DNA from 4 places in the Aeromicrobium sp. YIM 150415 genome. Region 4 is predicted to be linked to each of the others. Evidence: riboswitches for the same ligand, from Rfam matches in the RefSeq annotation. Region 4 holds a riboswitch; each other region holds the start of a gene.

Region 1 (4,682 bases), on a different contig from region 4:
CCTGAGCGGGTACGGCCAGTTGCTCCATGCCATAGGCGAGCTCCTCCTCGACCGTGTCCGTCACGAATCCGGCGAGCGGGTCCTGACCCACCACGCCGATGAGATCGGCCAGCTCTCGCGGAGTGTGGTCGCGGGTGGAGCGGCCGGCGACCCGCACGTCCCCTTCCAGATGTCCCCCGGTGAAATGCGGGACGAGCCCATTGAGCGTCCCCAGCAGCGTCGACTTGCCCGATCCCGTCCGCCCGGCCAACAGGACCATCTCGCCTTCGTCGACCTGCAACGAGACATCGCGCAGGGTCGGCGTGTCGGCGCTTCGATACCAGAACGTCACGCCATCGATCTCGATCACGTCAGACCCGCCTCCTCGTCGACGATGCGCTCGCGATAGCCGATGCCATAGGTCCAGGCATCCTCGAAGGGCTCGGGCGGCCGCGGCGTCAGGAAGGACGGTGCCACCGCGATCAGCACGCCCAGAAGAGTCGGCCAGGCCAGGATCGGCCATGACAGGTCAATGAGGGACGGCGCCAGGGTCGTCGGCGCGAACTGTCCGGTGAGGACCAGTGATACCGCTGCCGCCACGCCCGAGGAAGCGACGACGACCTCCGCCACCTGCCAGCGATCGGGGCGATATCGGGTGCGTCGCACGTGTTTTCCGGTCAGCTGGAAGCCGACCAAGGCGAGCGCCGTTCCCGCAAGCAGCATCGGCACTCCGAACCAGACCGGCGCGGTGCTGTCCATCGATCCGTAGACGCCGACGCACACCCCGACCAGGCCGACGATCATCAGCGTTCCGGTCAGGGCTCTACGACGGGTATCCGCCACTCCCGCACGCCCGTATCCACGCGAGTCCATCGAGGCGGCGAGGGTGAGAGATCGTTCGAGCGCATCCTCCAACACCGGGATCACCACCGACCGCAGCCGGGCGATCCCCTTGCCGGTGTGACCACGTAGAGCTCGCGCCCGTCGCACACGCAGGACGCTCTCGGCAAGCTGCGGGAACACCGACATCGCCACGATCACCGCGGTCCCGATCTCGTACAAGGCCGGCGGGAGCATCTTGAGCAACCGTTTCGGATTGGCCAGCGCGTTGGCGGCACCGAGGCAGATGATCATGGTGGCGAGCCGCAGACCATCGTAGAAGCCGCCGAGGAGGGACTCGGCGGACACATCGCCGAGCAGTCGAATGCCAGCCGCCCACTGCGGAAGCGGGATCTCGGGGAGGCTCAGGACGATCGTCGAACCCTCGCCCCCTCCGAAGATCAACCGGAACAGCACCCGCAAGGCGATGATGATGCCCGCGAGGACGAGGTACAGACGAAATGCGAGCGCCCAGGGTGCCGCACTCCGCCGGCTGACGACCACATGGCAGGCGACCGCGATGATCGTCGCAAGGATCCACGGGTTGGTCGTCCTACTGGCCGCGACCGCCAGCCCGAGCGCCCAGATCCACCAGGCGGCCGGATGCAGGTCCCTCGGGAGGAAGTAGGTCGAGCCGAGACGCCCGCCCACGGTGGTCACTCGCCCTGCCGAGCGCGTCTTCGCCGGCGCTCGATCCACCACATGGAACCCACGAGCAGCAGCAGGGCGCTCGCGGCCGCCCACGGGGCATAGCGACTGGCTCCGGCATCCTCCGCGGCCGCCTGTCGCACGTCATCGGCATCCTCCCCGCCGGTGAACGACACGTTGTCCGCGGGATCATCCGGGGCATCGCGGGGCATAGGCGCCGGAAGCGAGCCGCCGGACGCCGGAGTAGAGCCCTCCTGCCCGGCGGAGCGGCGGAAACGGGGCGAGTCGGTATCGACATCATCGGCACCTGGCTGGGCTGCGCCCGTCGAACCCCGCTGGCGTTCCATCGGGTTAGTGCTCGACGGCGCCGGGTCGGCGGAGACCGTGCACGATCCGCCCTCCGTTCCGGGTCGCACCGCGGCGACACGCGGACGAGGAGCGTCATCGGCTCCGCCGTTCAGCGAGAAGGACCACCCCTCGAATCCGCCCTGGACGAAATCACGATTCTTCACACCCCAGTTGCTGTACGACCACGCGCAGTTGTTGCCCGCATGCCAGTAGGACCAGTACGCGGCCGAAGGCGGCGTGTTGACGCAGGCCTCGCGGTAGCCAGGCTGCCCCTCGACGCCCAAGGACTCATCGGCGCGAGGGCGATTCTCCAGCCGGCAGACGAAGCCCTCACCCCACCGCTGCGTACCGGCCACCTGGATACCGGCTCCGCGCAGCGCGTCCAGGCCTGAGCCCGCGGTGCCCTGCGGATGGCAGCGTACGATCGTCTGCCCACCGAGCTCTTGGAAGTCGACCACGACTGTCACTCCTCGGTCCCCTTCGCAGAAGCCGGGATGGCCACGACTGTGATCGATCGCGACCGCGGGGGGTGAGGTGGCGCCGTCGATCCAGACGAGGGTCGCGGCGATCAGCAGTCCGGCCGCGACGACTCGGGCTAGGGGCTTCATCGAGATATCTCCTCCCACCACATCGGGCGAGAGGGTTCAGTCCCCTTCACGCACCTGCTGACGCGGCAGATCGTTGGTCCTGCTGGCCTCGGTGCGGTATCCCGACTCGCCGCTCAGAGCGGCCCACGGTTGCGCGACAGTTCCGGATTCGGACCGGATTCCCCGTCACAGAGGGTTCATCGTTCGGGATCAGTGTAGACCGACACCGGCCTCGTCCAAGGCGGAATCGGCCGGATCGTTCCGCACCCCGGGCTCCCAGCCGCGCGCCCACTCCACGACCCGACGCACCTGCGGGTCGGGGTCCGTGGCCAGGCGATCGGACAGCTCCGCCGTGGTCCGTGGATGTGCCGCCACCCACCCACGCACCTGGGCCACCTCGTCGTCAGCCAGCAGTTCGAGCGAGGACACCGGGGTGGCCGGATTGCGAGCCACACAGCAGCGCACGCTCGGCGCGCCATCGGCGGTCAGCGCCCGCAGGACATCGGCGGGCGCGTGGACCGCGAGTGCCGCGCTCTCACGGATGCGGTGGTCCGGGTCGAGGGCCATCAGCCGGATCCGCCGGAGCTTCGCCTCGGTGGTCGGTGGGGAGACGAACCGTGAGAGGGGTCCGTCTCCCCCAGCACGCCGCAGAGCGGCTCGCTGCCCGGGTGTCAGGAAGGACACGCAGCTCATCGTCAGGCCTTCGCGTTGACCTCATAGGAGGTGTTGATCGACTCGAAGAAGTTGACGAGCTGCAGGGTGTCGTTCGCCGTCGCCATCCACTTCGCCGGATTGCCGACGCCGTAGTGCGCCTCGAAGCCCAGCTCCTCGAGCCGTCGGTCGGCCAAGTAGCGCACGTACTGATTGATGTAGTCCGCATTCAACCCGAGGATGCCGTTCGGCAGCAGATCCCGGTTGTAGGCCTCCTCCATCTCCACGGCATCGAGGACCATCTGCTGGATCTCGGCGGCGAACTCCGGGGTCGCCACATCGGGGTTCTCGTCGAGCACGGTGAGGATCAGGTTGATGCCGAACTTCAGATGCAGGCTCTCGTCGCGCACGATCCAGTCGATGAGGGACCCGAAGTTGCGCAGCAGGTTCCGCTGCCGGAAGCTGAGCGCCACCATGAATCCCGAGTAGAACCAGATGCCCTCCAAGATGACGTTGTACGCCACCAGATTGCGTACGAAGTCCTGCTTGCCCTCGGTGGTGGTGATGTCGAGGGTCTGCTCGGTCATCCGCTTGATGAAGCGGACCTCGAAGGCCTCCTTGGCCGCCATCGACGGCACGGTCACGTGGGACTCGTACGCGGCTTCCCGGTCGATCGGGAAGGTCTCGAGCACGTACTCGAAGCTCATGCAGTGGTTGGCCTCCTCCCACATCTGCTTGGCGAGGTAGAGGTGGCACTCGGCGGCGTTGACATAGGGATAGACGCCGAACGCCAGCGCCTTGTTGACCAGCAGCTCGTTCGGGTTGAAGTAGCTCATCAGATGGGTCAGCGCGTGCCGCTCGTCATCGCTCATCCGCTCGAAGTCGCCGAGGTCCTCCCCCAGCTGCACCTCATTGGGGAACCACGTGTTCGCCACTGCCTGGTCGTACAGCTCCATCGCCCACGGATAGGTGACGGGCTTCAGCAGCAGCCCTTCCTCGATCCCCGTTCCCAGGATCCCTCGCGTCATCGTGCCCTCACTTTCGCGTTGAGTGTGACGTTTGGACGCCAAGAAGGCCCGTTCCACCGTCCAAACGTCACACTCAACGCGGGGGCGGGCCGGATGATCACTGGCAGGAGTCGCACTGGAGGCGCTCTTGGGGGTCGATCGGGCACGCGGCGCCGTCGACGACCTCGAGCTCCTGCGCCTCCTCGGGCACCACGGGCTCGGCCTCCACGACCGGCGCCGACGTCGGAGCGACCGAGCCGAAACCGCGTTTGGCCGGCGCCGCGGGTGCCGTGGCGGCACCGAAGCCTCGGCGCTGGGCGCCGCCCGATGCCGGGGTGACGGCCTCGGACTTGTTGACCTTGACGGTGCTCTGTTCCGCGGTGTGTCGCGGCATCATGTGCAGGTAGTAGGTCGTCTTGACGCCCTTGCGCCACGCCGCGCTGTACAGATCGACCATGCCGTCCACCTCGCGACTCGCCAGGTAGATATTGCGGCTGATCGCCTGATCGATCCACTTCTGCGCGCGCGCCGCCACCTCGACGAAGGCATACGGCGTGAGCTGGAAGCTCGTCTGATAGATCTC
Region 2 (4,682 bases), on a different contig from region 4:
GGCCTCGTCTTCCTCATACGGCCTGCCGTGGACATAGGCCTCGACAGAGGCCGGATCCAGTACGAAGGCGGCGGCGCGATCCCTCGCCTCGCCTTGCTCGCCGATGGCATGCAGCGCCAAGACGACCTGGACCGTCGCGTCGTAGTCGACATAGGTCTGATCGCCGTCGGTGACCTCGATGTGATCTCCGTCCACGAGATTAGCGGCGAGATAGGCAGCGATCCGACCCGCGGGGGAGCCGCTGCCGTCCTCGATCTCGGTCGGGTCGGCGGGCGCGACTGCGCGACGTGTGTCGGGTGGCGTATCCCGGTGAGGGGCGGGCTGGCCGGCGGCGTCGCTCGGTGTGTGGGGCGTGCGGTCTCCGCCTGTGCCGGGCGCCGCGGGCACGGGAGCGGTGGGGTCCGGGGTGGGTGTCGATGGCGTCGGGCGCGGCCAGGGCTCGGGTGCGGTGGGCAGCCGTCCGTCGATCAGATCGCTGAAGCTCACCTGCGCGAGGCCGAGGACGGCCTGGGAGGTGGCTCGCACCCAGCGGTCGGTGCCACCTGCCAGTTCTCTGCCCCGCCGTGAGTCCTGATACTCGCGGGGCACGTAGGCGATAGCCCCGATGTGGACCGCGAAGGGGCCATCGGCGTCTCGCTCGGCCGTGACCTGTGCCGTCGTGATGTAGGTGGCGCCGCCGTCGACGGCCCCGCGCGATCCGCGGGCGTGGCTCAGCGCCTGCACGGCCAGGCCGGTGCTGTTGGTATTGGTCTCGGTAGTACCCGTGCCGCCTCCCCATCCACCTGCCGTGTGCTGATGCTCGCGCAGCCAGTCGCGCGTGCCCTCGATGGCATCGTCGAGGCCGGTCGCGCCGTGATCGCGGGCGGTCAGGAGGGCGGACAGCGCCATCGCCGCCCCATCGGCTCCGCCGGAGGCGCAGTTGCCCTTCGTCATGGCCCAAGCGCCGTCATCACACTGGAAGGTGTCGAGGAAGGCCGGGATGGTGGCCGTGGGCAACTCGTCTGCCGCTGCGAGCGCCATGATCCCCAGCGAGTGGTCGAAGACATTGCCCAGCGGATGGGTGGTCTGGTCGCCGTTGACGATCGTGCCGCGCAAGAGCCCCGCCTGGTCGCCATCGCCCGCGATGCTGTCGCGGAGGGCGGTGACATGGTCGACGCCGGCGAAGCTCCTCGGGTCCCGGCCGGCGACCTGGATCGCGAGCGTCGACTTGGCGAGGGCGCCGACGATGGTCTCGGAGTAGCCGGCGGCCTCGATCCTCCAGTAGCCGACGACACCGGAGTCGCCCGCCCGGCTCAGGGCCTCGACGATCGGCTCGGCCAGATCGGGCCGGCCGGCGGCGTGCATGGCGAACAGCGCGTCGATCATCAGACCCTGATCGGGCCGGGGCGCATCCGGATTCGGGAAGGTGCCATCGGTCGAGAGCTGCCCGGACAGCCAGATGGCCGCCTCCTGTGCGGATGCGGCGTGCTGGCTCGAGGAAGCGGTAGCGACGGTGGTGGTCGTCAACCCGCCCAGGGCGAGAACGGCGACACACAGTCCACTCAGTACGAGGCGAACGCGTCGGGACATCGATGCTCCTTTCGCGACACGGAGCACCGAGCCGACACAGCTCGTGCGCACCCCTGCGAGATCGCGACAGTGGTGGATGGAAACAGCATCCCGGTTGGTGACCCGACTCTCCGAGACATCCTCGGACTACGGTTGCGCGACAGTGCCGGACTTCGACCGGCTTCCCCAGCGCGGGGTGCATGTGTAGTTGTGGGTCATAGCGTAAGGGATCGCTCGCTGCTGCGGACCAGAACCCGCAGGTCGAGGCTCGGATCTATAGATGACGTTGACGTCAAGTGGACCCGAGGATACGTTTCGGGCACCGAGAGGTACGTGACAGGGGAAGCCGGTGCGAATCCGGCGCTGACCCGCAACCGTGTGTGCTTCGGCACGAGTCGGAATGCCTGCCACGGACTGTTGATTCACTCACCCGTCGCGGACTGCGGGCAGAATCCGACTGGTCCTCGATCGCAGGTCGTGGCCGGCGGGCTCGCCGTCGTGACACGACAGAACGAGGTATTTCTGTGTTCGCTCGACCTTCCTGGCTGACCCGGGCAGTACCTGCCGCGGCGGCCGTCGTCCTGGTGGCGGGAGCAGCGCCCGCCACCGCGTCACCGGCTGATGCCGGCGCCGATGCGGCGGACTGGCTGTCCACGCAGCTCTCGACCGATGCCGGCGGCAGCTTCCTCGAGACCTCCTACTGGGACGAATGGAGCACACCGCCGGCCGTCGCGTCCTATGCCGACACCGGCTTGACGATCGACGGCAACTGGGCGCTCCTGGCTGCCGGTCTGAGCGCCGAGGCCGATGACACGGCCGACTGGATCCGTGCCAACGCCAGCGCCTATTGGAACAACGGCTCCTGCGCGAACTCGACCGGCAGCGTCTATGCCGGGTCGATCGCCAAGCTGGCCGTCTTCGAGCAGGCCAATGGGGGCAGCGCCGCGGGCTACATCAGCGAGTTGGAGTGCCTCCAGGACTCCAGTGGCCGGATCCCCAACCAAGTCGACTCCAGCGATCCCTGGGATAGCGACTTCTCCAACACCTTCACCCAGTCGTTGGCCGTCGTCGCACTGAGCGAGTCGTCCTCTGTGAGTGCCGCGGATGCCGCGGACTATCTCGTCACGCAGCAGTGCAGCAGCGGCGCGTTCCGGGCAACGCTCGGCCATACGAGCACGACCTGCACGTCCGGTGTCCAGGACGTGGACTCGACGGCGATGGCGGTGCAGGCGCTCGCGGCTGCGGGCGAGTTCACGGCCGCGGTGAATGCCGTGACCTGGTTGGAGACTCAGCAGGACACGGCGGGTGGTTATTGGGAGAGCACGGCATGCAGCACCGATAGTCCGCCGGTACCGCTTCCGAACACGAACAGCACGGCCTTGGCCACCCAGGCGCAACTCGCTGCGGGCACTGACGCGAGTGACGGGCAGGCGTGGCTGGAGGGCCGGGCAGGCGTCGACGGCCGGATTCCGGGTTGCACGGCCACGAATGGGGGCCAGCCGGTGCAGAACAGTAATGATGTCCGGGCCACCACGCAGGCCGTCCCGGCGCTGCTGGACGTCACGTTGCTCGATCTCGCCTCCGGGGCGCTGGCTACTCCGTGAGGTGAGGGTCCGTCCGGTGGCGCGGTGGATAATTCCGCCACCGGACGGGTCGTCCGGCTGTTAGGCTGCGCTCGTCACGGTGTGTGGGAACCCGGTGAGACTCCGGGGCTGACGCGCAGCGGTATGGGTGACGACCAGGCCATCAGCCACTGGTCGATCGAGAGATCGACTGGGAAGGCGGCCTGGGAGGATGATCCCGAGCCCGAAGATCCAGCTGTGGCCTCGACCAGTTCGTCTCGCGTTCAGACGGCGGGCCGCGCGACTTGGCCTGCTGTGGAAAGGCCGTTGTCGTGATCTTGCGACGTGTGTTGTCCCTCATTTCCGGTGCCGCGCTGGCGCTCGGGCTGGTGTCCGTGGTGCCGCCCTCGGCGGCGGCTGAGACCGAGCCGGTGCCCAACCCCTACCCGGAACTGATCTCGGTGTGGGAGCCCTGCGCACCCGGTACCGAGGGTCCCGATACCGGTGTCACGGTGATCGTGGACTTCCAGACCCTGGCCGATCAGCAGGTGGAGGTGCGCTGCGCGCCCGGCGGTCCGCACAGCGGGTGGGCGGCATTGCTGGAGGCCGGCTTCGAGGTGACGCGCGTCGTGCCTTTCCCGGGTGCGCTCTGCACCATCGACGGTTACCCCAGGGACCGTTCTGGCGACCCGGCGATCTGTCACAGCATGCCGCCGATCGAGGCGTACTGGTCCTACTGGCACGCCAGCCCCGGCGTCCGGTGGGGCTACAGCGGAACCGGAGCCGGAGGTCACAGTGCCGCGGTCGGCAGCGTCGAGGGATGGTCGTTCTCGGCGACCGTCTCTGGCGACACCTCCCAGGAAGCCATCGCTCCCCGAGTGCCGCCGATGGACGCCCGGGGGCCGGGGCTGGTCATGCCCGAGGTGCACGAGACCTCCACCGAACAAGTCGACCTCGCCCGCCACTGGATCGAAGGCCAGCTCGAGACTGAAACGAACGTCGGGCGGCTAGCCGACTATGTCAACGCGCTCGTGGCCAGCGGAGTCGATGTCACCGATGAGCGCTTCGAACGTGTTCGCCGAGAGCTCAGCGACTTCTCGCGCATCGGCCGTTCGGTATTCGCCAGCGGCCGGCTCACCCAGCCGAACGGTGTCGCACTGGGTCGATTCGGCCCGGCGATCCGTGCCCTACAAGGCGGTGAAGCGGTCCTCAGTAATGGCGTCGATCTCGCCGAAGTGGCCCAGCGCTCGGAGATGACCGATCCGGTGACGGGTGGCGTCTGGACCGGGAGTAGTTCATTCGGCCGGCCCTCCTATAGCTCCCAGCCCGGAGCGATCGCCGGTTTCGCGGCCTTCCTTCTCTCCACTGGAGGCGAGATTCCGCAGAGTGTGACTGAAGGTCTGCTGGGCCAGCAGCGTGAGGACGGCAGCTTCCAGACGACGGTGGTCTCGCTGCAAGCCGAGATGCTCGACTCATTGCGGGAGTTGCGCGATGGTGGAGTTGCCGGGCTCGATGAAGCTATCGCGAAGGTCACCGGCTTCCTGCTGCGTGCGCAACGTGAAGATGGGTCTC
Region 3 (4,682 bases), on a different contig from region 4:
CGCGCGGTCGCGCAGGTCCGCCAGCCCGAGCAGGTCGAGGGTCTCCTCGACGCGGCGCCGCATCGTCGACGGCGCCAGCCCCAGCTGCTCCATGCCGTAGGCGAGCTCCTCCTCGACGGTGTCGGTCACGAAGCCGTCCAGCGGATCCTGCGGCACGTAGCCGACGAGATCGGCCAGCTCGCGCGGAGGCCGTCCGAGGACCGATGCGCCGTCGATCCGGACGTCCCCGCTCAGCGTCCCGCCGGTGAAGTGCGGGACCAGCCCGTTGAAGACGCCGAGCAGCGTCGACTTCCCCGATCCCGTGCGGCCGGCGACCAGGGCGAGCTCGCCCTCGCCGATCGTCAGGTCGACCCCGACGAGGACCGGGAGGGGCACGCCGTCGTAGGCGAAGGTGACACCGGTGACGTCGATCATCGGACCGCCCGCCGTGGCTCCGGGGTCGCGAAGGCCGGCACCGCCGCCACGAGCACCGCGGCCAGCGCCATGATCGAGACATCGGGCGCCGTCGTGAGCGACGGGAAGGCGGCAGCCGGATCGACGATCCTCATGCCGACAGCGGCGACGAGACCGCAGGACGCGGTCACCAGCTCCGCGCTCCGCCAACGGTCCGGGCGATACCGCGTGCGCTGCACCCGCTCGCCCGCGCGCAGGAAGCCGATCACGGCACAGCCGACGCCGACGGCGAGCACCGGCCAGGAGAGCCATCTCGGCGCCGTCTGGTCGAGGAAGGCATAGGTGCCGACGCACAGACCGAACAGGCCGGCGAGCAGGAACCCGCCGGTCACGGCGCGAGCCCGCACCGATGCGGTGCCGGCACGACCGTATCCGCGGGCGTCCATGCCCGCGGCCAGCGTCATCGACCGCTCCAGCGCGTCCTCCAGCACCGGGACGACCAGCCGCCGCAGCGCCCCGACCCCCTTGCCGGGCTCACCGCGCAGACGACGCGCCCGGTGGACCCGCTGCACGCTCTCGGCGAGCTGCGGGAACACCGACATCGTGACGGCCAGCGCCGTCCCCACCTCGTACAGCGCGGGCGGCACCGAGGCCAGCAGCCGCTTGGGATTGGCGAGGGCGTTGGCCGCGCCGACGCAGATGACGACCGCCGCGAGCCGCAGGCCGTCGTAGAGTCCGGCGAGCACGGCCGTGGAGGTGACATCGCCCAGCAGCCTGATGCCCGAGATGACATCGGGAAGAGGGACCTCGGGCAGGTGGACCAGTACCGTGTCGCCGGCGACCGATCCGCCGCCGAACACCAGCCGGTACAGCACGCGCACGACCACGATGACCGCACCGAACCACAGATAGAAGCGGAAGGCACGGGCCCAGGGGGCGTCGCCACGTCGGCTGGCGACGACCAGGCAGGCCACCGCGATCACGAGGACCAGGACGACGGGATTGGTGGTGGCGGACGCGGCGGCGGCCAGGCCGAGTGCCCAGATCCACCAGGCGCCCGGATGCAGATCGCGGGCGCGGCGCTGCCGACGCTGCGTGGGGCTGGCAGTGACGACCATGGTCCTGACCCCCCACTGCGAGACGCGACAGTGTGTCGTGATGGACCCGCCCGCCCGGTCTCCCGACTCGCCCGAAGGCCTACGGTTGCGCGACAGTGCCGGACTCCGACCGGCTTCCCCGCGACGAACAGGTGTCCACTGGCGTGGACTCCACGAGTATAGAAGGTGGCATCGGGGCGGACGGCACCGCGAGCATCGTCACGCCACGGAACGCCGAGCGCTGAGGGCCCTAGGGCGAGACGGCGGCGCGAACGGTCTCGGGCGTCGCTCGCGCCGCCGCATCGACAGTCTGCCGCATCGACTCAGGTTCGCGCCACCGGCATCTCGGCGAATCGATGGTGCAGCTCCACCAGGCGGTCGCGCGCCAGGCTCGAGAGATGACCGTCGCCGAGCGCCGCGAGGAGCTCGTACTGTCCGAAACCTCGGCACGCCGGCTCCTCGACCGCGGGCAGGAACTCCAAGATCGCCTGTTCGAGCGCCTCATAGGTGGCCATCGAGCACACATCGGCATGCACCGCGACGACGTCCATCGGTGGCCAGTTGCTCGATCCCCAGCCGAGCGAGTACCAGTCCGGATGCGCCACCAGCCACTCCACGGCGGTATCGGAGTCCGCCGAGGGGGCGGCCAGCATCCGGCAGCGCAGGATGTCCGCTGCATCGTGGTCGACCTCGGCGAGCAGCACGTGCCATCGCTCCACGCCCGGATCACCGGCCCAGGCGAGCGCGGAGAGCGCCTCGGCGAGCGTCGCGTAGATCGTGCCGTCCAGCCGGTGCGCGAAGACCGCGCCCCGGACGTCACAGGGCTCGCGGTCCCGGGCCCTCGGCTCGGAGTCGCGGAGGGCATCGGCCAGGACGTGCTCGAGGGCGAGCTCGACGAAGCTCATCGCGTCGCTCGCGACCAGGCTCGCCAGCACGTCGGCCGGCCAGCTCGCCGAGGCGTCGAGCCCACGCTCTCGTAGATCGCGTTCCAGGTCCTCGTACCCCGGCGGGGTGGTGGCGCCCACGATGATCTCCTCCGATCGTCTGCCACTCCTTGGACCTCATGGAAGCAGATAGCGGCGCATCGCGCGCGGCATCGGCCGCCACAACGGCTGTTTTCGGATGATCGTCTGATATTCCAGACAAAAAAGCACCTTTATGAGGTAAAGATCCACCCCTGGACGGATCTGCGGACTCGCGCATTCGGCTACCGTCGATCCGATGGACAGGGCACCGTTCCGCCTCAGCCCGCGCGGCAGGCAGTGGTTCGATATCGCGCTGACCTGTGCGCTGCTCGCCGTCGCGCCGCTCGCGGCCGTCGGCATCAGCCCGGGCACAGCGGTGCTGACCGCGGCACAGATCGCCCCGTTGTTCTGGCGGCGCTCGCACCCGGTGGCGGTCTTCGCCGCGGTCTATGTCACGCACGCCGCGCAGGTGCTCCTCTACGACACCACGCTCCCCGGGCAGCTGGCCTTCCCCATCGCCGTGTACTCGGTGGCGCGATGGCGGGGGCTGCGATGGAGCATCCCGGTATTGGTCCTCAGCCTCATCGCCGCCGTCGTCGCCGCGATCGACTGGATGCCGTCCTACGGCACCCCCTCCTACAGCACGAGCCTGGTCGCCTCCCAGGCCTTCGGCATCGGCCTCATCGTGGTCGTGGCATGGGTCCTCGGACTGCTCGGGCACACCCGCGAGGCGTACGTGAACTCGCTGATCGAACGCAGCGAGAGGGTAGCCCGGGAGGCCGACCAGCGCGCGCAACTGGCGGCGCAGGGTGAGCGCAACCGCATCGCCCGCGAGATGCACGATGTCGTGGCCCACGGGCTGTCGGTCATCATCGTGCAGGCCGACGGTGCACGCTACGCCGCGTCCGCCCGCCCCGAGACGGCGGTCGACGCGCTGGAGACCATCGCGAGCACGGGACGGCAGGCGTTGACCGAGATGCGGTCGCTGCTCGGTCTGCTGCGCGAGAATGGAACCGGCACCGCCCCGCAGCCCGACCTCGCCGATGTCCCGGCTCTCCTCGAGGAGGCCGCCGCGTCGATGCGGCTCGACACCGAGATCTCGGCGGACCTGGCCGGCGTCCCGCCGGGTGTCGCGCTCACGGCCTATCGCCTCCTCCAGGAGTCGCTCACGAATGTCCGCAAGCACGCCGGACCCCAGGTGACCACGACCGTCACGCTGCGCCGCGACGGTGACGTGCTGAACCTGACGGTCCGCGATGACGGCCGCGGGGCCAGCGCGGCCGACGACGGCGGCGGGCACGGGCTCGTCGGCATGCGGGAGCGGGTGGCCGCCCACGGTGGCGAGCTGCGGGTCGGGCCCGTCGTCGGCGGCGGGTACGAGGTCGATGCGAGGATTCCCTGGTGAGCGATTCGATCCGCGTGTTCCTCGTCGACGACCAGCAGATGGTGCGGGCCGGGTTCCGGATGCTCGTCGACAGCCAGGACGACATGACGGTGGTCGGCGAGGCGGGCGACGGGGCCGAAGCGGTGCAGCTGATCGGCGTGACCTCCTGCGATGTCGTGCTCATGGACGTGCGGATGCCGCGTCTCGACGGGGTCGAGGCGACCCGTTCCATCACCGCGATGGCCGACGGTCCCCGGGTGATCGTGCTGACGACCTTCGACCTGGACGAGTACGCCTTCGCGGCGATCAAGGCCGGCGCGGCCGCCTTCCTGCTCAAGGACGCCGCGCCGCCGGAGCTGCTCGGGGCGATCCGGGCGGTGCACCGCGGCGACGCCGTGGTCGCGCCGTCGACCACGCGACGGCTGCTGGACCACTTCGCGACGACACTGCCCGACCCCGCGGGCGCCACGGAGTCCCCCGACGACCGGCTCGCCGAGGTCACCGATCGCGAACGCGAGGTGCTGGTGCTGGTGGGGCGTGGCCTGTCGAATTCGGAGATCGCGAGTGAGCTGTTCGTGGCGGAGGCGACCGTCAAGACCCACATCAGCCGATTGCTCGCCAAGACCCGGTCCCGCGACCGCGTGCAGCTGGTCGTGCTCGCCTACGAGACCCACCTCGTCGGCGGCCACTGACCACCCGCCTCCCTCGCCCCCGGGCGGTGAGTAGGCGTCCATTTCCCGGCCACCACCGGTGAGGAGGCGTCCGTTCGGCCGGAGAGGCGGCCGCTCACGCACCGCCACAAGCGCGGGGCGACGGTTCACCACTCACCGCCCCGTCCGGGCG
Region 4 (4,682 bases):
CGAGGGAGTGGTAGCCCGGATCGATGTAGTCGGGACCGACCTTGTGGCCGCTGACCACCCGGCCCGAGCGCCGGAGCGCGGCCATGAGGCCCGTCGCCACGGTCGTCTTGCCGTGCCCCGAGGCGGGCGCGGCAATGACGACTCGCGGCAGGGACGTCACCATTCGATGCCCCGCTGGCCCTTCTGGCCAGCATCCATCGGATGCTTGACCTTGGTCATCTCGGTCACCAGATCGGCGGCCTCGATCAGTCGGGGATCGGCATCGCGGCCGGTGATGACGACGTGCTGGCGTCCGGGACGGTTCCGCAGCGTCTCGACGACCTCGTCGACGTCGACCCACCCCCACTTCAGCGGGTAGGTGAACTCGTCAAGGATGTAGAGGTCGTGCTCCTCGCGTTCGAGCCGACGCGCGATCTCGGCCCAGCCCTCGGCGGCGTCCGCGGCGTGATCGTCCTCGGTGCCCTGCTTGCGGGACCAGGACCAGCCCGAGCCCATCTTGTGCCACTCGACGGGCCCGCCCTTGCCGGTCTCGCGGTGCACCTCGTCGAGGGTCTCGAGCACGCTCTGCTCGCCGACGCGCCATTTGGCGGACTTGACGAATTGGAAGACGCCGACGCGCCAGCCCTGGTTCCAGCCACGCATGCCGATGCCGAAGGCGGCCGTGGACTTGCCCTTGCCCGGGCCGGTGTGCACGATCACGAGCGGCCGGTTGCGGCGCTGGCGTGTGGTGAGCCCGTCATCGGGCACGACGAGCGGCTGTCCCTGGGGCATGTCAGGCCACCTTCTCGGGCAGATGGGCGGAGATGGCCGAGGTGAGGCCATCGGCCGTCACCTCGCCGAGCGGAACGTAGTCGGCACCGAGGTGCCCGGCGAGCTCGCGGGCGAGGCCGAGGGTGAAGCGGCCGGTCTCGCAGTCCACGACCAGCGCGTGGACATCGGTGGCGGCCAGGCGCTGAGCCACGCGGCGGGCGCGCGCGATCGCGTCGGCGCCGTGGGTGGCCCTGCCGTCGGTGACGACGACGAGCAGCGGACGACGCCGTGGATCGCGGAGCCGCTCGCGGCGGATCACCTCGGCCGCCTGGGTGAGGCCTTCGGCGAGCGGGGTGCGACCGCCCGCCGGTACGTCGTCGAGGCGGGCCTTGGCCACGTCGACCGAGCCGGTCGGGGGCAGCACGAGCTCGCCGGCGTCGCCGCGGAAGGTCACGAGCGCGACCTTGTCGCGGCGCTGGTAGGCGTCGAGCAGGAGGGAGACGACGGCGGTCTTCACCTGGGCCATCCGCTTGCGGGCGGCCATCGAGCCGGAGGCGTCGACGCACAGCAGGACGAGGTTGCTCTCGCGGCCCTCCTTCACGGCGACACGTAGATCGTCACCGGCGAGGCGCAGGCGTCCGGTGGTGCGGCCGCGGGCGCCCTGGTGGGGGATGGCAGCGCGGATGGTGGCGCCGAGATCGACGGCGCCGCCGTCCGCGGCGGGGGAGGCAGCGATCCGGCGACCGGTGTCGGTGATGGCGCGCGAACGGCGACCGGCCTGACCGCGTCCCACGCCCGCGACGCGGAAGGTCTTGGTCCGCTGGGCCTCTCCGGCGCGCACCTGGGACGTGGGTGCGGGAGCCTGCTCGTCGCCCTGGCCGCTCTGCGGTGGCGGGGGAGCAGCCGCATCGTCGCCGGGCCCGTCGTCGTTCTGGCCGGGATCCGGCGTGCCGCCGCCTCCTCCGGGATCGGTGTCGTCGTCGGGGCCTTGCGGATCGTCCGGCTCGTCGTCACCGAGGAGGTCCTCGAGCTCCTGCTCGTCGATGCCCGGGGCGTCGAAGGGATTGCGCCGACGGCGGTGGGGCAGTGCGAGGCGTGCCGCCACGGCGATGTCGTCGCGGTCGATCGTGGTGCGCCCCTGCCAGGCGGCGTGCGCGGCGGCGGCCTTGGCGGTGACGATGTCCGCGCGCATGCCGTCGACGTCGAAGGCGGCGCAGATCTCCGCGATGCGGGTGAGCACCGCGTCGGTGAGCTCGACCTCCGGCAGCAGCTTCTGAGCTGTGGTGATGCGCTCGCGGAGCTCCTGCTCGTCGTCGGCGTAGCGCGCCGCGAAGCCCTCGGGGTCGGCATCGAAGGCGAGCCGACGGCGCACGATCTCGGCGCGCAGCCCGGGATCGCGGGGAGCGGCGACGTCGACGGTCAGGCCGAACCGGTCCAGCAGCTGCGGCCGCAGCTCGCCCTCCTCGGGGTTCATCGTGCCGACGAGGACGAAACGTGCCGCGTACTCCACCGACATGCCGTCGCGCTCGACGGTGGCCCGGCCCATGGCGGCGGCATCGAGCAGCAGGTCGACGAGATGGTCGTGCAACAGGTTGACCTCGTCGACGTAGAGGATGCCGCGATGAGCCTTGGCGAGCAGGCCGGGCTCGAACTCGGCGCGTCCCTCGGCGAGCGCGGTGTGCAGGTGGAGCGACCCGAGGACGCGGTCATCGGTCGCACCGACGGGCAGCTCGACCAGCCGTACCGGCCGTTGCTCGGTGGCCGGATCCGGGTCGAAGGGGCCGTCGGGGCTCGACGGGTCGCGCGGGTCGCTGCTGAACCGGTCGCCGCTGACCACCTCGATCGGCGGCAGGACATCGGCGAGGGCACGGACCATCGTGGACTTGGCTGTGCCCTTCTCTCCGCGCACGAGGACGCCACCGAGGTCCGGGGCGATCGCGGCGAGGGTGAGGGCGAGTGCCATGTCGTCGGCTCCGGCGACGGCACAGAAAGGAAAACGTGCTGGCATGTGGGGCTCCCGCTCGTCGTGCCATTCGGGTCGGCGACGCGGTCGCGTCGCCCCGCAGCACGAGGCCGGTCTTCGGACTTCCCGTCCTTCGACGGGTTACCGCAGCGGGCCCTGTTCCGGACTTGCACCGGATTCCCAGATTCTCCTCGCGTGGAGGCACCTCGGGCTGCGTGCGCCAGCGTAGCCGATCCGTCGGCGGGGGCCGGGGCATGGTCGATCAGGGCGCCGAGCGGTGCCTCAGCGTCCGTTCTCGAGTGAGGGCGGTGAGTACGCGTCCCTCCGTCAGAGAGAACGGACGCTCACCCACCGCCGGGAACCGAGGACTCTGCGCCCCCTCGTTACAGTGGCGGCCATGACTGTGACCGTGATCGGCATCGGAGCCGACGGATGGGACGGGTTGTCGCCTCGCGCGCGGACGGCGGTGGAGCGTGCCGAGCTCGTGCTGGGAAGCCCCCGTCAGCTCGGGCTGCTGCCGTCCGGTATCGAGGCCGAGCGACGCGAGCTCCCCTCGCCCTTGCGCGAAGGGCTCGCATCCTTCGCGCAGGAAGCCGGCTCGCGCCCCGCGGTGGTGCTCGCGTCCGGCGATCCCTTCCTGTCCGGTATCGGCTCCACCCTCCTCGACGTGCTCGGTGCCGACGCGATCGAGGACGTCGTGCCGGCGGTCTCGTCGGTCACCCTCGCGCGGGCGGCGATGCGCTGGGCGGCCGAGAGCACCTCGTGGGTGAGCCTCGTCGGTCGCGACGCCTACCGGCTGTTGCGCCACCTGGAGCCCGGAGCACGCCTGCTGGTCCTTGTCTCCGACACGACGACCGCGACCCATGTCGCCGCCATCCTCACGGCCGCGGGCTTCGGCGAGAGCCGCATCACCGCGCTGTCGGACCTCGGATCCGCCGAGGAGTCGCGCCGTGACGCTCTCGCGCGGATGTGGCACGGCAAGACCCCGCCGCTGACGGTGCTCGCGATCGAGTGCGACGGCCCGGGTCCATGGTGGTCCCGCACCGCCGGACTCGATGACGATGCCTTCGAGAACGACGGCCAGCTCACCAAGCGCGACGTGCGCGCCAGCGCCCTCGCCCGGCTCGCGCCGCGTGCCGGTGAGCTGCTGTGGGATGTCGGTGCTGGCGCCGGCTCCGTCGCGATCGAGTGGATGCGCGCGCACCCCCGCAACCGGGCGGTGGCGATCGAACGTCACCCCGAGCGTGCTGCCCGCATCCGCCGTAATGCCGAACGTCTCGGCGTACCCGAGCTCGAGATCGTCGAGGGCACGGCTCCGGAGGCGTTGGGCGACCTGCCGCGGCCGGATGCGGTCTTCGTCGGCGGGGGTGCGACGCGCGAGGGTGTGCTCGACGCGGCCTGGGAGGCGCTGGTGCCGGCCGGACGCTTCGTGGCGCACGGTGTCACGATCGAGACCGAGTCGCTGCTCGCCTCCTGGCACGACCGCCACGAGGGCGGTGAGCTGACCCGCATCAGCGTCGAGCACGCCGAGCCGATCGGCGGCTTCACCGGGTGGACCCCCTCCCGGGCGGTCACCCAGTGGTCGGCGATCAAGCGGTGACGGTTCATTTCGTCGGGGCCGGACCGGGCGCGGCGGACCTGCTGACGGTACGCGCCGCTCGCCTCCTCGCGGAGGCCGATGTCTGCCTGTACGCGGGCACCTATCTCGACGCCGTCCTGGAGCACTGCCGCGCCGATGCTCGCCGGGTGGACACCCAGGACCTCGATCTCGACCAGATCATCGACGAGATCGTCGAGGCGCACCGCGCCGGCTCCACGGTGGTCCGGCTGTGCTCGGGAGACCCCTCGGTGTACTCGGCTCTCGCGGAGCAGACGCGACGTCTCGATGCCGTGGGTGTCCCGTGGGACGTGACCCCCGGTGTGCCGGCCTACGCGGCGGCCGCGGCGCTCGTCGGTGCGGAGCTGACGG

What was found. A riboswitch is a leader RNA that binds a small molecule or an ion and turns the genes downstream of it on or off. The one in region 4 is predicted to bind cobalamin.
Region 1: it holds a riboswitch for cobalamin, as region 4 does, so the genes downstream of both, JL108_RS16145 (hypothetical protein) here and JL108_RS17790 (VWA domain-containing protein) in region 4, are expected to answer to the same signal.
Region 2: it holds a riboswitch for cobalamin, as region 4 does, so the genes downstream of both, JL108_RS16120 (hypothetical protein) here and JL108_RS17790 (VWA domain-containing protein) in region 4, are expected to answer to the same signal.
Region 3: it holds a riboswitch for cobalamin, as region 4 does, so the genes downstream of both, JL108_RS18595 (energy-coupling factor transporter transmembrane component T) here and JL108_RS17790 (VWA domain-containing protein) in region 4, are expected to answer to the same signal.

What each region holds. Positions count from the first base shown of each region.
Region 1 is NZ_JAERWM010000025.1:107,668-112,349, forward strand. It holds gene JL108_RS16135 (ABC transporter ATP-binding protein) at 1-349, opposite strand, end outside; gene JL108_RS16140 (energy-coupling factor transporter transmembrane component T) at 346-1,518, opposite strand; gene JL108_RS16145 (hypothetical protein) at 1,515-2,462, opposite strand; cobalamin riboswitch at 2,537-2,685, opposite strand; gene JL108_RS16150 (hypothetical protein) at 2,652-3,125, opposite strand; gene JL108_RS16155 (ribonucleotide-diphosphate reductase subunit beta) at 3,137-4,120, opposite strand; gene JL108_RS16160 (ribonucleoside-diphosphate reductase subunit alpha) at 4,218-4,682, opposite strand, start outside.
Region 2 is NZ_JAERWM010000025.1:99,983-104,664, reverse strand. It holds gene JL108_RS16125 (hypothetical protein) at 1-1,569, opposite strand, end outside; cobalamin riboswitch at 1,666-1,735, opposite strand; cobalamin riboswitch at 1,837-1,975, shown strand; gene JL108_RS16120 (hypothetical protein) at 2,073-3,152, shown strand; cobalamin riboswitch at 3,213-3,386, shown strand; gene JL108_RS16115 (fibronectin type III domain-containing protein) at 3,443-4,682, shown strand, end outside.
Region 3 is NZ_JAERWM010000033.1:19,711-24,392, reverse strand. It holds gene JL108_RS18600 (ABC transporter ATP-binding protein) at 1-414, opposite strand, end outside; gene JL108_RS18595 (energy-coupling factor transporter transmembrane component T) at 411-1,511, opposite strand; cobalamin riboswitch at 1,546-1,672, opposite strand; gene JL108_RS18590 (hypothetical protein) at 1,814-2,515, opposite strand; gene JL108_RS18585 (sensor histidine kinase) at 2,712-3,860, shown strand; gene JL108_RS18580 (response regulator transcription factor) at 3,857-4,531, shown strand.
Region 4 is NZ_JAERWM010000030.1:5,023-9,704, forward strand. It holds gene JL108_RS17780 (cobyrinate a,c-diamide synthase) at 1-163, opposite strand, end outside; gene cobO (cob(I)yrinic acid a,c-diamide adenosyltransferase) at 157-771, opposite strand; gene JL108_RS17790 (VWA domain-containing protein) at 773-2,758, opposite strand; cobalamin riboswitch at 2,804-2,937, opposite strand; gene cbiE (precorrin-6y C5,15-methyltransferase (decarboxylating) subunit CbiE) at 3,111-4,313, shown strand; gene JL108_RS17800 (cobalt-precorrin-4/precorrin-4 C(11)-methyltransferase) at 4,310-4,682, shown strand, end outside.